Regions from separate parts of the Streptomyces sp. NBC_00271 genome, predicted to be linked through region 3. Evidence: predicted binding sites of a transcription regulator. Region 3 holds the regulator's gene; each other region holds the start of a gene.
The links. Region 3 encodes HrcA, which represses chaperone genes, less so after heat shock. Its sites were predicted from a motif close to TTNGCACTCNGNNNNNCNGAGTGCNAA; they were not measured.
Positions count from the first base shown of each region.

Region 1 (3,274 bases), 2.6 Mb from region 3:
CCGCTTCCTGAAGCTGGTCACCGACAAGGGGTACGCGGTGGCACGGCTGGAGGACTACCTGTGAGAGCGCGGGCTCTGGTCGCGGGGGCGCTCACCGCGGCCCTCCTGACCGGCTGCACCGGCTGTGCCCAGTCCGTCGACCCGATCGAACGGCTGGGCAAGAAGGCCGCGCAGGAGGTGCGCAGGTCCAGACCGAACGGGCCGACCCCGGCGACGTACCGGCACTGGGGGCTGCCCACCCCGCTCGCCGCCGCGCCGCGCCGGCCCGCCCGGCCCGCCCTCCATGGCGCGGCGCCCGGGCTCGCCCCCGTCGTGGACCGCGTACCCACCCGCGACAAGGTGGTCTTCCTGACGTACGACGACGGTGCCGAGCGCGATCCGCGGTTCGTCGACATGGTCCGTGAACTGCGGCTGCCGGTCACCATGTTCCTCACGGACAGTGTCGTCGGGCCGGGGTACGGGCACTTCGCCCAGCTGCGGACGGTCGGCGCGAGCGTGCAGAACCACACCCTCCACCACGCCTCGCTGCGTGGACTGCCGTACGCGGGCCAGCGGGCCGAGATCTGCGGCCAGCAGGAGAAGCTCAAGGCCCGCTTCGGCGTCCGCCCTCGGCTCTTCCGTCCCCCCTACGGCACCTACGACACCACCACGCTGCACGCCGCCGCCGACTGCGGGGTCACGGCCGTGGTCCTCGGCCGGGAGCCCGACGCCCACCGCCTGCGACCGGGTGACATCCTCTCCGGCTTCGAGGAGCCCAACCTCACGGAGGCGACGGTCAGACTCCTGCGACGCATCCAGGCGGAGGGCTTCACCCCGGCGCGCCTGGAGAACTACCTCTGACCATTCGACTTGGGGGGCATCGATCAGCCCGTCCGGAGTTTGAGGACGAGGCCGTTCAGGCCGATAAGGGGGGTCTGGGGGCGCAGCCCCCAGGGGTACGCCGACACGCACGCCGGGTGCCCAAAACCCCACGCCACGCCGGAGCCTTTGGCACTCCGCTTGACCGAGTGCTAATCGCGGTCATAGTCTCGGCCCTGGCACTCCCCACTGGAGAGTGCCAATAGCGACGGGCAGGTCCGGCACCCGCGACGACGGATCCACCTGGTCGCCACCTCAGACAGTTAACCCCGTGAGATCTCCGAAGGGGGAGGTCGGATCGTGACGACCACCAGCTCCAAGGTTGCCATCAAGCCGCTCGAGGACCGTGTTGTGGTCCAGCCGCTGGACGCCGAGCAGACCACGGCTTCCGGCCTGGTCATCCCGGACACCGCGAAGGAGAAGCCCCAGGAGGGCGTCGTCCTCGCCGTGGGCCCGGGCCGCTTCGAGAACGGCGAGCGCCTGCCGCTCGACGTCAGCACCGGCGACATCGTGCTGTACAGCAAGTACGGCGGCACCGAGGTGAAGTACAACGGCGAGGAGTACCTCGTCCTCTCGGCTCGCGACGTGCTCGCGATCATCGAGAAGTAGTTCACCGAGCTTCACCGTTCCACCCAGTTTTGCAGTGAACTGCGCCCCTGGCCCCCGCGACCATAACCAGCCGGGCGTCGGGGGCGCGGTTCGTTCACCCCAGTTTTCCGAGAGGGCTGAATCGCTCCCATGGCGAAGATCCTGAAGTTCGACGAGGACGCCCGTCGCGCCCTCGAGCGCGGCGTCAACAAGCTTGCCGACACGGTCAAGGTGACGATCGGCCCCAAGGGCCGCAACGTCGTCATCGACAAGAAGTTCGGCGCACCCACCATCACCAACGACGGTGTCACCATCGCCCGCGAGGTCGAGCTCGACGACCCGTACGAGAACCTCGGCGCCCAGCTGGTGAAGGAGGTGGCGACCAAGACCAACGACATCGCGGGTGACGGTACGACCACCGCCACCGTGCTGGCCCAGGCGCTCGTCCGCGAGGGCCTGAAGAACGTCGCCGCGGGTGCCTCCCCGGCGCTGCTGAAGAAGGGCATCGACGCGGCCGTCAAGGCGGTCTCGGACGAGCTCCTCGCCACCGCGCGCCCGATCGAGGAGAAGTCCGACATCGCGGCCGTCGCCGCGCTGTCCGCCCAGGACCCGCAGGTCGGCGAGCTCATCGCCGAGGCGATGGACAAGGTCGGCAAGGACGGTGTCATCACCGTCGAGGAGTCCAACACCTTCGGCCTGGAGCTCGACTTCACCGAGGGCATGGCCTTCGACAAGGGCTACCTGTCGCCGTACATGGTGTCCGACCAGGAGCGTATGGAGGCCGTCCTCGACGACCCGTACATCCTCATCCACCAGGGCAAGATCAGCTCCATCCAGGACCTGCTGCCGCTGCTGGAGAAGGTCATCCAGTCCAACGCCTCCCGGCCGCTGCTGATCATCGCCGAGGACGTCGAGGGCGAGGCCCTGTCGACCCTGGTCGTGAACAAGATCCGCGGCACGTTCAACGCCGTCGCCGTGAAGGCCCCCGGCTTCGGTGACCGCCGCAAGGCCATGCTCGGCGACATCGCCACCCTCACCGGTGGTCAGGTCATCGCCGAGGAGGTCGGCCTCAAGCTCGACCAGGTCGGTCTGGACGTGCTGGGCAGCGCCCGCCGCGTGACCGTCACCAAGGACGACACCACCATCGTCGACGGTGGCGGCAACTCCGAGGAGGTCCTCGGCCGGGTCAACCAGATCAAGGCCGAGATCGAGAACACCGACTCCGACTGGGACCGCGAGAAGCTCCAGGAGCGCCTCGCGAAGCTGGCCGGCGGCGTGTGCGTGATCAAGGTCGGCGCCGCCACCGAGGTCGAGCTCAAGGAGAAGAAGCACCGTCTGGAGGACGCCATCTCCGCGACCCGCGCCGCGGTCGAGGAGGGCATCGTCTCCGGTGGTGGCTCCGCGCTCGTCCACGCCGTGAAGATCCTCGAGGGCAACCTCGACAAGACCGGCGACGAGGCCACGGGTGTCGCGGTCGTCCGCAAGGCCGCCGTCGAGCCGCTGCGCTGGATCGCCGAGAACGCCGGCCTGGAGGGTTACGTCATCACCTCCAAGGTCGCCGAGCTCGACAAGGGCCAGGGCTTCAACGCGGCCACCGGCGAGTACGGCGACCTGGTCAAGTCCGGTGTCATCGACCCGGTCAAGGTCACCCGCTCCGCCCTGGAGAACGCCGCCTCCATCGCCTCCCTGCTCCTCACGACCGAGACCCTGGTCGTCGAGAAGCCGGCCGAGGAAGAGGCCGACGCCGGTCACGGCCACGGGCACTCCCACTGAGTCTCGTACTCCCGAAGAAGCCCCCGTTCCGCACGGAACGGGGGCTTCTCCCGTA
Region 1 is NZ_CP108070.1:7,023,439-7,026,712, forward strand. Features, by position in the region: gene OG798_RS32095 (polysaccharide deacetylase family protein) at 1-64, shown strand, start outside; gene OG798_RS32100 (polysaccharide deacetylase family protein) at 61-840, shown strand; gene groES (co-chaperone GroES) at 1,159-1,467, shown strand; gene groL (chaperonin GroEL) at 1,597-3,219, shown strand.
Region 1: groES (co-chaperone GroES) is a predicted target of HrcA. The motif match lies at 988-1,014, and genes of this name have one in related genera.

Region 2 (3,274 bases), 1.2 Mb from region 3:
AGCCGAACACCATCGCCAAGTCGCTCGCCATCGGCAACCCGGCCGACGGGCCGTACGTGCTGGACATCGCGCGGCGCACGGGTGGGGCCGTGGAGGACGTGAACGACGAGCAGGTCGTCGATGCGATCAAGTTGCTCGCGCGTACCGAGGGGATCTTCGCGGAGACCGCCGGTGGCGTGACGGTGGGCGTGACGAAGAAGCTGATCGAGAGCGGGCTGCTCGACCCGACGCTGACCACCGTCGTTCTGAACACCGGTGATGGTCTGAAGACGCTGGACGCGGTGGCCGGTACGGGGCTGACGGCGACCATTCGTCCGAGCCTGGACTCCTTCCGGGAAGCTGGGCTTGCGTAAGCGTCGTTGTTCGTCTGCGGGCCGGTGGGGGCTGGTCGCGCAGTTCCCCGCGCCCCTAAAAGCCCTTACCTGACCGGAGGTCACAAGAATGAGCGTTTCCGTCCGCATCCCCACCATCCTGCGCACCTACACCGGTGGTCAGGCCGAGGTGACGGCCGAGGGTGGGACCCTCGGTGAGGTCATCGCGGATCTGGAGAAGAACCACACGGGTATCGCCGCGCGCGTCCTGGACGACCAGGGCAAGCTGCGCCGGTTCGTCAACGTCTACGTGAACGACGACGACGTCCGCTTCGAGCAGGGTCTGGAGACGGCGACGCCGGACGGCGCGGGCGTCTCGATCATCCCCGCCGTCGCCGGTGGCTGACCTCCTCGAGAGCCGTTACCCAGGGTGAGATAGTTACCCTGGGTAATGCCAATTACCGAGAGTTCATCGAATTGCCCCCTCCGTGAGAGAAGCGGAGGGGGCAATTCTGTATGGTTGAGCGGGGTACAGTTGGGGAACCCGCTCCACTTTGCATGCCGGGCGCATATGAGTTCGCGCCCGAAGTCCGGCAAGAAGTAGCCAAAGTGTCCCGCGCTTTTGAGCCTTATATGGCTTTTATGGGGCCCGACTTGCCCTGAATCTTCGCAAATTCTCCCTATATTCCCGATCGGTCGTGCCCGGAATTCTCGTCCGATTGACCTGTTGCAGACGGCAGTTGGACAGATACATTCAGCCGCGGTCGACGCGTTCCGGCGCACACCCCCAACCGTTGGGGGGTGAGGTCTGACCCGGGTCCGCGAAGTGCGGTCCTGTGCAAGGGCCAGTAATAGGGGAGTTAGGCATGGCTCAGGGCACCGTCAAGTGGTTCAACGCGGAGAAGGGGTACGGCTTCATCGCGGTCGACGGTGGTGCGGATGTATTCGTCCACTACAGCGCGATTCAGATGGACGGCTACCGCACCCTGGAAGAGGGTCAGCGGGTCGATTTCGAGATCTCGCAGGGCCAGAAAGGGCCGCAGGCGGACATGGTCCGACTCGCGACCAGCTGAAGCACGCGCCGACTGACTGTTCGACGTGACGAAGGGCTCGTATCCCATGGGGTACGAGCCCTTCGGTCTGTCCGCGCACTGTCATGACACCGTCGTGGGCCCGCTCGCGCACCGGCGCGACGCGCGGGTTGCGCGCCCCTTCTCACCTGCGGATCAAGGGAAGGCGCTTGCACTCGGCAGGGGCGAGTGCTAATCATTGGCGTTAGCACTCTGAAGGTGAGAGTGATAACGAAGGACCGGGTCGGTGAGGCCCGCAGGCCAGGTGGTGCAAGGAACCACGGGGCAGGCAGGCCGTCCGTCGCGGGCGCCAGCGCGGTCCGGAGCAATCCACCCCAGTCCGGGAGGACCACTTCACATGGCCAAGATCATCGCGTTCGACGAGGAGGCACGGCGCGGTCTCGAGCGCGGGATGAACCAGCTCGCCGACGCCGTCAAGGTCACCCTTGGCCCCAAGGGCCGCAACGTCGTCCTCGAGAAGAAGTGGGGCGCCCCCACGATCACCAACGATGGTGTTTCCATCGCCAAGGAGATCGAGCTCGAGGACCCGTACGAGAAGATCGGCGCCGAGCTGGTCAAGGAAGTCGCCAAGAAGACGGACGACGTCGCCGGTGACGGTACGACCACGGCGACCGTGCTCGCCCAGGCGCTCGTCCGCGAGGGCCTGCGCAACGTAGCCGCCGGCGCCAACCCGATGGCTCTCAAGCGTGGTATCGAGAAGGCCGTCGAGGCCGTCTCCGGTGCCCTCCTTGAGCAGGCCAAGGACGTCGAGACCAAGGAGCAGATCGCTTCCACGGCCTCCATCTCCGCCGCCGACACCCAGATCGGCGAGCTCATCGCCGAGGCGATGGACAAGGTCGGCAAGGAAGGCGTCATCACCGTCGAGGAGTCCCAGACCTTCGGTCTGGAGCTTGAGCTCACCGAGGGTATGCGCTTCGACAAGGGCTACATCTCGGCGTACTTCGCCACCGACATGGAGCGTATGGAGGCCGTCCTCGACGACCCGTACATCCTGATCGCCAACTCCAAGATCTCCTCGGTCAAGGACCTGCTCCCGCTGCTGGAGAAGGTCATGCAGGGCGGCAAGCCCCTGCTGATCATCGCCGAGGACGTCGAGGGCGAGGCCCTGTCGACCCTGGTCGTCAACAAGATCCGTGGCACCTTCAAGTCCGTCGCCGTCAAGGCTCCGGGCTTCGGTGACCGCCGCAAGGCCATGCTCGGCGACATCGCCATCCTCACGGGCGGCGAGGTCATCTCCGAGGAGGTCGGCCTCAAGCTGGAGAACGCGGGTCTGGACCTGCTGGGCCGTGCCCGCAAGGTCGTCATCACCAAGGACGAGACCACGATCGTGGACGGCTCCGGCTCCGCCGACCAGGTCCAGGGCCGGGTCAACCAGATCCGTGCCGAGATCGAGAACTCCGACTCGGACTACGACCGCGAGAAGCTCCAGGAGCGCCTGGCGAAGCTGGCCGGCGGCGTGGCCGTCATCAAGGCCGGTGCCGCCACCGAGGTCGAGCTCAAGGAGCGCAAGCACCGCATCGAGGACGCCGTTCGCAACGCGAAGGCGGCCGTCGAGGAGGGCATCGTCGCCGGTGGTGGCGTGGCCCTCATCCAGGCCTCCTCGGTCTTCGAGAAGCTCGAGCTCTCGGGTGACGAGGCGACCGGCGCCAACGCCGTGCGGCTCGCCCTGGAGGCCCCGCTCAAGCAGATCGCCGTCAACGGTGGTCTCGAGGGTGGCGTCATCGTCGAGAAGGTGCGCAACCTGCCCGTCGGCCACGGCCTGAACGCCGCGACCGGTGAGTACGTCGACATGATCGCCGAGGGCATCATCGACCCGGCGAAGGTGACGCGCTCTGCCCTGCAGAACGCCGCCTCCATCGCCGCGCTGTTCCT
Region 2 is NZ_CP108070.1:5,612,458-5,615,731, reverse strand. Features, by position in the region: gene thrC (threonine synthase) at 1-353, shown strand, start outside; gene OG798_RS25610 (MoaD/ThiS family protein) at 442-717, shown strand; gene OG798_RS25605 (cold-shock protein) at 1,178-1,384, shown strand; gene groL (chaperonin GroEL) at 1,740-3,274, shown strand, end outside.
Region 2: groL (chaperonin GroEL) is a predicted target of HrcA. The motif match lies at 1,587-1,613, and genes of this name have one in related genera.

Region 3 (3,274 bases):
TCGACCACCAGGCCCGGCTCCGCCGGAACCTCCGGCACGGGCTTGGGCTTCTTCCACGGCGGAGTCAGGTCCGGAGAGTACTGGCGCATTCGGATGACGATAGGAGAAGCCCGGCGGCGCTCAACGCGACACGCCGAAATCCGACGCCTCGAAACCCGGCGTGGCGAGACCCGGCCCGCCGATACCCGACACGCCGAAACGCGCGGCCAGCGCGTCCCGCTGGGACCGTACGAACCCGGCGTCCACGACCGCTCCGTGACCGGGCACGTACAGCGCGTCCTCGCCCCCGAGTTCGAGCAACCTGTCGAGAGCCCCGGGCCAACGCGACGGTACGGCGTCGGGGCCCGCCTGGGGCTCGCCGGACTCCTCGACCAGGTCGCCGCAGAACACCACCGTCGGCTCGCCCGGCACCACGACCACGAGGTCGTGGGCGGTGTGGCCCTCGCCCGTCCGCACCAGCAGGACCTCGACGCCGCCGGTCAGCTCGAGATGTCGGGTGCCCCACACGTAGTGCCGGGGACGCACCAGGGTGTCCGCCGCGTTCTCCGCCGCCCGCGCGTCCAGCCCGCCCCGTACCGCGTCCGTGTACAGCTCCTCGCGCCCGTGCTCGTACACCTCGGCCGAGCCGCCCGCGACGAGCACCTCCGCGCCCGCGAACGCCGCCGCGCCGAGGACATGGTCGAAGTGGGGGTGGGTGAGCGCGAGGAAGGTCACACGGCGGCCGGCGAGCGCCTGCGCCTCCTCGCGCAACCGTGCGCCCTCCGCGAGGCTCGACCCCGGGTCGATGATCAGCGCCCCGCCCTCGCCCACGACCAGCCCGACCGTGCAGTCCCAGACCGGAAGCCGCCGCCGCCCCACCCGCGGTGTCAGCTGCTCCCACCCCGCCTCTTCCCAAGTCACCTTCATACGCCGACGCTAGCGGTGAGAGCGTGGACGGTACGACATCAGGGGCTGGGACGGTGTGACATCACGGGACACGTCGGTGTACGTCCGTGCACCTTGCACAAGATCGCGGGGCCGCCCTTGCCGGGGCCGTACCCACCGGCCGTACACTGGGCCGGGGAATGCTGGCACTCGCACACGCTGAGTGCCAAGCGAGGCGCCGAGGGGTCGAGAGCTGGAGGTGTGCGCGATGCTCAGTGAACGCAGGCTCGAAGTGCTGCGCGCCATCGTCCAGGACTATGTCGGCACCGACGAGCCGGTCGCGGTCGGTTCCAAGGCGCTGACCGAGCGGCACCGGCTGGGAGTCTCCCCGGCCACCGTCCGCAACGACATGGCGGCCCTGGAGGACGAGGGGTACATCGCCCAGCCGCACACCAGTGCCGGGCGGATCCCCACCGACAAGGGCTATCGGCTCTTCGTCGACAAGCTCGCCGGCGTCAAGCCGATGACCGCGCCCGAGCGGCGGGCCATTCAGAACTTCCTGGATGGTGCCGTTGATCTCGACGATGTCGTCGGGCGGACCGTGCGGCTGCTCGCGCAGCTGACCCGGCAGGTCGCCGTCGTGCAGTATCCGTCGCTGACGAGATCGACCGTGCGGCATGTGGAGCTGCTGTCCCTCGCCCCCGCCCGTGTGATGCTCGTGCTGATCACGGACACCGGGCGGGTCGAGCAGCGCATGATCGACTGCCCGGCCCCGTTCGGAGAAACGTCTCTCGCGGATCTGCGGGCCCGGCTCAACAGCAGGGTCGCGGGCCGTCGCTTCGCGGACGTCCCGCAGCTCGTGCAGGACCTCCCGGACGCGTTCGAGGCGGAGGACCGAGGTACGGTCGCGACGGTGCTCTCCACTCTTTTGGAGACGCTCGTCGAGGAGACCGAGGAGCGGCTGATGATCGGCGGAACCGCCAATCTGACGCGCTTCGGACATGACTTCCCTCTCACCATCCGGCCGGTGCTCGAAGCGCTGGAGGAGCAGGTTGTGCTTCTCAAGTTGCTTGGTGAGGCCGGGGATTCGAGCATGACCGTGCGAATCGGTCACGAGAACGCGTATGAGGGACTCAACTCCACGTCCGTGGTCTCGGTCGGCTACGGTTCGGGCGACGAGGCAGTAGCGAAACTCGGCGTGGTCGGACCGACCCGCATGGATTACCCCGGCACGATGGGAGCGGTACGAGCGGTGGCACGGTACGTCGGACAGATCCTGGCGGAGTCTTAAGTGGCCACGGACTACTACGCCGTACTCGGCGTGCGCCGCGACGCGTCCCAGGACGAGATCAAGAAGGCCTTCCGGCGGCTCGCACGCGAGCTGCACCCGGACGTCAATCCCGATCCGAAGACGCAGGAGCGGTTCAAGGAGATCAACGCCGCGTACGAGGTGTTGTCGGACCCGCAGAAGAAGCAGGTCTACGACCTCGGCGGCGACCCGCTGTCCCAGTCGGGCGGCGGCGGTGCGGGCGGCTTCGGCGCCGGTGGGTTCGGGAACTTCTCGGACATCATGGACGCCTTCTTCGGTACGGCGTCGCAGCGCGGTCCGCGGTCGCGTACGCGGCGTGGCCAGGACGCCATGATCCGGCTCGAGATCGAGCTGGACGAGGCGGCCTTCGGCACGACGAAGGACATCCAGGTCGACACGGCCGTCGTCTGCGCCACCTGCAACGGTGAGGGCGCGGCGCCGGGTACCTCGGCCCAGACCTGTGACATGTGTCGCGGGCGGGGTGAGGTGTCCCAGGTCACGCGGTCCTTCCTCGGGCAGGTCATGACCTCCCGGCCGTGTCCGCAGTGCCAGGGCTTCGGGACCGTCGTCCCGACTCCCTGCCCCGAGTGCGCCGGTGACGGACGGGTCCGGTCGCGTCGCACGCTGACCGTCAAGATCCCCGCCGGTGTCGACAACGGCACGCGGATCCAGCTCGCGGGCGAGGGCGAGGTCGGGCCCGGTGGCGGTCCCGCCGGTGACCTCTACGTCGAGATCCACGAGCTGCCGCACTCCACGTTCCAGCGGCGCGGGGACGATCTGCACTGCACGGTGACCATTCCGATGACCGCGGCCTCGCTCGGCACCAAGGTGCCGCTGGAGACCCTCGACGGTCTCGAGGAGGTCGACATCCGTCCGGGCACGCAGTCCGGGCAGTCGATCCCGCTGCACGGGCGGGGTGTCACGCATCTGCGGGGCGGTGGCCGCGGTGACCTCATCGTGCACGTCGAGGTGACCACGCCCACGAAGCTCGATCCCGAGCAGGAGCGGTTGCTGCGGGAGCTGGCGATACTGCGGGGCGAGGAGCGGCCCACGGGGCAGTTCCAGCCCGGGCAGCAGGGGTTGTTCTCGCGGCTGAAGGAC
Region 3 is NZ_CP108070.1:4,376,341-4,379,614, reverse strand. Features, by position in the region: gene OG798_RS20305 (DUF3097 domain-containing protein) at 1-89, opposite strand, end outside; gene OG798_RS20300 (MBL fold metallo-hydrolase) at 121-906, opposite strand; gene hrcA (heat-inducible transcriptional repressor HrcA) at 1,133-2,155, shown strand; gene dnaJ (molecular chaperone DnaJ) at 2,156-3,274, shown strand, end outside.